Regions from separate parts of the Ureibacillus sp. FSL W8-0352 genome, predicted to be linked through region 1. Evidence: riboswitches for the same ligand, from Rfam matches in the RefSeq annotation. Region 1 holds a riboswitch; the other holds the start of a gene.

Region 1 (3,217 bases):
AAGAGAAATTGTAGATACCTACACAAAATACTTTGAGGTAAACGCTGAAGTCCATAAACTAGAAAACGAATGGCTTAAAGCGACATCTACCTATGAAGAAGTTCAAAATATATATGCTCAGGAAGAGGAAAAATGGTTGAATAATCAAGCGGCCATTCTTGCGAAGAGTCTCCTGCCTGGAATGCCTTGCCCTGTTTGCGGTAGTACGGTACACCGAATCGAACATACAGCATCAACTGAAACCGTTAATCAAACGGAATTGAAAAAACTGAAAGCAACATTAGATGAAGCTCAGCAAAAGAAATTTGCTGTTCAAGGGAAATTAGAATCGAAACGACATCAATTACAAGAAATAGAACAACAATTAATGCAATATCACGCGCCATTAAAAGAATATCAAAAATATGTTCATCAATTACAAGATATAAATATTGCTATAAAAGAAAAAGAACGTCAAAAAGAAGTACTTACATTAAATAAAAAACAAATAAAAATTCTGCAAGATGAAAATGCACAATTAGTTCATTTTCGTAAGGAAATCGAACGTCAGTATCATGAAAAACATGAACAATACACGCAGAATAGTACGATTTTAGAGCAACAAAAAAAATTAATACCAGAAGAGATTAAAGACCTTTCCCAATTACAAGTTGCACTTCAACAAGCAATCAGCAATAAGCAACAATTAAAACAATCTTGGGAAACAGCCCAAAAGCAGTATCAGGAAGCTAACAAACAAGTTGTAATGAATGAAGAGGCATTTAAACAAATAACTGAACAAGGGAAACATATTCAAGTAAAATGTCAACAATCAAAGGAAAATTTCCATTCAGCTCTTCTACAAGCAAGGTTTACATCGACGGAAGATTTTCTACTTGCTAGACGTCCAGAACAGGAAATTGAAGCTTTACAAATGCAATATGATAATTATTCAAAGGAGCTTCATTCTTTACAAGTGCAAGTGAAAGAGGAAGCAGAAAAATTAAAAGATAAAGAAAAGGTCGATTTAACAGAAGCTGAAAAAGAATTGGAAGCGTTGCAGTTTAATTATGAAAAAGCATTAGATGAATTAAACTATTCGAAAGCCTGTGAAAAACATTGCATCGACTTTGCAGAGAAGCTTGAAAGACTTGCCAATGATATATTTCAAATGGAAGAAAAATCGAATCAAATCATAGATTTATATAATTTACTTCGTGGACACAACAGCAAAAAAATTTCCTTTGAACGCTATGTCCAAATGGGGTATTTAGAGCTCATTACAGAAGCAAGCAATCTTCGTTTGAAAAATTTATCGAACGGTCAATATTATTTACAAGTTTCTGACCGATTGGAGTCCTACGGTAGGCAAAGTGGATTAGGATTAGATGTATATGATGCATACACTGGACAAGCAAGAGATGTAAAAACTTTATCTGGCGGAGAGAAATTTAATGCTTCGTTAAGTTTAGCACTAGGAATGGCGGATGTGATTCAAAGCTTCCAAGGAAATGTTCAAATCGAAACAATGTTTATTGATGAAGGTTTTGGCTCCCTTGATGAAGAATCGTTGATGAAAGCAATTGATACGCTCATTGAACTACAAAAATCCGGCCGAATGATAGGGGTTATTTCTCATGTGGAGGAATTAAAATCGGCAATGCCTGCTATATTACAAGTAGAAAAATTAAAAGAGGGCTATAGTAAAACATCCATTATATTAAAGTAAATAATGAGGTTGCAATCTTCATATAATTTGATAAAATGACATTGTTCCCAATAGAATATAAGATTTGTACCACAAGGGGTGCTGATGAAGTCAGCTGAGAGTGTGCCGGATGCACTAACCCTTAGAACCTGTAAGTTAGTACTTGCGTAGGGATGTGGATAGAAACCGAAACAAAGACGTCTCGGCTCTGTCCGGACGTTTTTTTATTTTGTAGTTTTCTATCCTTCTCTCAAGTTCTATAAACGAAGAGAAAGGAGATAATTGAATGAGAAACCAAAAATTATTATGGATGGTTGAAATTGCGATTTTTGCTGCAATTGGTTATGTGTTAGACCAATTGAAATTTTCTATTTGGGCGCAGGGTGGATCCGTTAGTTTAGTTATGCTGCCTATTATTTTAATCGCTATTCGTTGGGGACTATCTGCAGGACTTATGACTGGATTGATTGTAGGATTATTGAACATGACAATTAATCCTTATATTGTCCATTGGGCTCAAGCATTGCTTGATTATGTTTTTGCATTTACTTTCGTAGGATTTGCGGCAATTGTTCGTAAACAAGTGTTAGATGGAGTATCAGGAAATCGTAAAAATAAAATTGCATTATTTGTTATCATCGGAACAATTATTGGCGGTTTGTTGCGCTTTATTTGTCATACACTTGCAGGAGCTATTTTCTTCAAAGAATATGCAGGCGATCAAAATGCCTGGATTTATTCTATCGGGTATAATGGTTCATATATGGCTCCGGCTATTATTTTAACTGCAGTTGCAGCGGTGCTCATCTTTACTGCAAGCCCAAGATTGATAAAAAAAGAAAATTGATTACAATTGTGAATTAAAATAAAAAGCGAATTGGGAGACAATATTGTTTTCCTAATTCGCTTTTTTATGGATAAATTTTTATACGTTTATCTAATTTTACCTACAATCCATTTCCCAAAAGGTAAATACGAAATGCATTTTGAAATGGTAATGGCAACGATTAGCGTTGATATCATCATTGCTAAAATTGCTAGATAACCATTGTTGAAAAATGATACAAAGTACTTTGCGGTTAATGATAATATGTTCCAATGAATTAAATAAATCATAAATGCATACTTGCTAATAATTCGAATAATTTTAAAAGATGGAATCAGTTGTCCATAGGCTAAGATCATGCTTGTTATTCCAACGACAAAAGGAATCAAATCCATCCTTCTAGAATGTATTTCAACCATACCGAATTTATAGCCATACCAAATATAAAGAGCTGATAGTGCCGTGAAAATTACAGTGAAAATGCGATATTTTTTCAATAGTGGCTGAATTTTTTCATAATTTGCACCGATTATGAATGCGATTACAAAATAAACGAACCAAGTTGTTCCATACAATTTTTCATACTTCATATTTTCTTGAAAGAATGGATATGGTAAATCAAAAATTCGATGCTGCAGAAAATACAACAATGCACATAAAGGTAACACGACAAAAGATGGCCATTGAAATTTAATCATTAGCCA
Region 2 (3,217 bases), 1.2 Mb from region 1:
GCAGATGGACCTTCCAAATGTCCGCCTTTCATTACTACACAATTAACACCAAGTTGCAAAATCTTTGCTGCTGCTTGTTGAATGTCATCTGCTGTTTCAATTTTCATACCTGTGATTTTCTCAGCTTCTGGAATATTAGGCGTTAATACGGTTGCTATTGGCAATAATTCATTTTTCATCGCTTGTACGGCCTCTTCTTGCAATAACGCTTGCCCACCTTTTGCAATCATCACTGGATCAACGACTATTTGAATATTTTTATCTATTAAATTTTTTGCAATCGTTTTAATAATATCTGCAGAAAATAACATACCTGTTTTTAATGCTTTCACTTCAAAATCTTGTAAAACTGTATTCAATTGTTGTTCCACAAATTCAGACGTTGCAGGATAAATACCTTCTACGCCTAATGTATTTTGAGCAGTCAATGCGGTAATGACAGATGTACCAAAAACATTTAGCTCCTGAAATGTTTTTAAATCCGCTTGAATGCCAGCTCCCCCGCCGCTATCTGAACCAGCAATTGTCAAGACAATATTCACAGTTATTCACCTCTTGAAATTTGATGTAATCCATTTAATATTTCAACTTGGAAGGAACCAAGGTATTTTTCTTTCGAAGCATTTTCAGCGACTTTTTTATAGTCAGCTAATACATTTCGAATATTTTCAAGTTTTCCTCCATCCAACGTTAATGCTGCAGCACAAATAGCACTTAATAAACAACCTGTTCCTGTAACTTGAGTCATTAACTCATGGCCACCACTAACTGGATAGTGTTCTATACCGTCAGTCACGAAATCTTCTTTTCCAGATACAGCGACAATTGCACCATACTTTTGAGCAGTTTCCTTAGCAACAAGGGTAATATCCATTTCTCCTTCTCCACTATCAACTCCTTTTGCTTGCCAATTAATTCCCGCAATTGCTGCTAATTCTCCAGCATTACATCGGATTAAATCAAATTTAATCTCTTTTAATAAATTTTTTGTAATTTCTTTACGATATGTTGTAGCCCCCGCCCCGACAGGATCAAGCACGACAGGAATGTTTAGTTCATTTGCTTTTTTGCCAGCTAATATCATTGCTTCTACTGAATTTTTATTTAATGTACCAATATTAATTAATAATCCGTTTGCAATAGCGACCATGTCTTCTACATCCAATGGCTCATCTGACATAACTGGTGAAGCTCCAATTGCAAGCAAACCATTTGCAGTAAAATTCGTTACAACGGTATTTGTAATACAATGAATTAATGGATTTTTTTTTCTTATTTTGATTAAGCTCATATATATCCTCCTATAATTGTAAAAATTTATGTAAAGAAAAAAGCTCCTTTGCACGGCGCAAAAGAGCTTTGAAAATAGAACACAATCTTTCATTGCTCCCTACGGCAGTGCTAACTGCATCAGGTTCTAAGGGTTAGGTGATATCACCTTCTCAGGCACTTGGCCACCCCTGCAATTATCATATGAAATAAAAAAACTCTCCAAGTTTGGAGAGCAACAATACACATAATCATAATTCATACGATAAGGTATTTTGCTCCCTACGGCAGTACTAGCTGCATCAGGTTCTAAGGGTTAGGTGATATCACCTTCTCAGGCACTTAGGCCACCCCTGCAAAATTTAATAATTTTTTAGTTGTTATGAAAATTATAACACATTTTCATTTTATTTTTTCAAATAATTTAATAGAATTTAAAAAGATTGCTAGATAAAACAGCTAAATCACTTAAATTCTAGATTGAATGTCACAAGTTTTTCTCGATTAATCTAACTCTATTTTTCCTTCAATTATGGTATTATTCAATGCTTGAGTTGCTAATCGATCGGCTTCTTCATTCCCTTTTCGCGAAACTAATTCAAATTCAGGTTTAATTGCTAGTTGATTTAATTTTTCATCAATTTTATTCGCCCAATTTGTTAATTCTTTTTCATAAATAGGCCATTCTCCACTCATTTGATTAATAACAACCTGTGAATCACCAATGAATCGAACAGTTTGATGATGAACGCCTATCACTTCTAACTCTAGAATACTTCCGTATAATGCCGCATATTCCGCTTCATTATTAGATCTTAAGCCAAGTTGCATTAAATTTTTTCTAGTTCGATAAGATTTTCCGTTTTGTTCAAAATATATGGCAAATCCTAAACCGGCTTTTTGACTTTCTAAATCATAACCACCATCAAAATACACTGTCACATTGGATGGCTCAGTTTCGATTTCCTTTAAATATTTTTTTATTTCTTTAACAGACCATGTACTGTCATATTGATCAATAAAGGTCATATGTTTTACTTTTCCGGTTTTCTTTAATTCTTCTGCAATCAATAGGGCTTGAACTGGCGGCATTTCATCTGATCGAAAAGTTGTTTCCAATCCTTTATGATGATACGTCCATTCAATGGTTATTTTCATGAATATAACCTCCCTGTTCCTGTTTACTTCAACAATTCGATATGTGCACTAATGTAGGCTTTGGTTTTTAATTTTTTTTATGAAATGTAATCGAACATAACGAAACTTCAATCGCTTAATTCGATTATACATGATACGAAAAGATGAGCGGATGTTTGAATAATCTTCAATGAAATCGAGAATGACATGTTCAATCATAATGAAGAACCATAATGTAAGGAAAAGAACAAGGATTACACCATCAAATAATTTTGTGACTATCAAGTAATATGAATAGAAGAAGTATTTAATCGTTATAAAGATGAAGCTAACTGTGATGATAACTATTGGAATATATCGAAACAACAAAGTTTTTTTTGTGAAAACCATAAGGAGAAAACTTACAATACAACAAATCAAGACAAATATTACAGTTAACATATTAATAATCATTCAATTCACCTCACTATGCAACTGGATGAAGGAAATTACCACTTTTTTGTTATTTTTTTCCTTTAATAACAAAAATATTCAATAACGTGAGGCATTTTTAAAACAGTAATCATAAAACGATTTATGAGCTTAATTAACACAAAAAGGAGCGATACCGCCCCTTATTCTTTAACCATTTAAAAAATTCAAAATAATCAACCTGTAGAATCACTCCCTCACTTTATTACTACAGCTGATTAAAACCATGAATGCTCAGAAAGTAGATGAGAAACAAATTGCTGTATTGAACCATAAAATATTCAACATATTTATAAAGTGCATTTCAATGTCAATCATTCATATGATATGAGGGATTATA

What was found. A riboswitch is a leader RNA that binds a small molecule or an ion and turns the genes downstream of it on or off. The one in region 1 is predicted to bind thiamine pyrophosphate.
Region 2: linked by a shared signal. The riboswitch ahead of thiM (hydroxyethylthiazole kinase) and the one ahead of thiT (energy-coupled thiamine transporter ThiT) in region 1 are both predicted to bind thiamine pyrophosphate.

The regions. Positions count from the first base shown of each region.
Region 1 is NZ_JBBOQT010000001.1:1,866,555-1,869,771, reverse strand. Features, by position in the region: gene NST98_RS09570 (SMC family ATPase) at 1-1,708, shown strand, start outside; TPP riboswitch at 1,773-1,878, shown strand; gene thiT (energy-coupled thiamine transporter ThiT) at 1,974-2,534, shown strand; gene NST98_RS09560 (acyltransferase family protein) at 2,621-3,217, opposite strand, start outside.
Region 2 is NZ_JBBOQT010000001.1:695,551-698,767, reverse strand. Features, by position in the region: gene thiD (bifunctional hydroxymethylpyrimidine kinase/phosphomethylpyrimidine kinase) at 1-542, opposite strand, end outside; gene thiM (hydroxyethylthiazole kinase) at 545-1,291, opposite strand; TPP riboswitch at 1,371-1,472, opposite strand; TPP riboswitch at 1,532-1,634, opposite strand; gene NST98_RS03555 (reverse transcriptase-like protein) at 1,774-2,427, opposite strand.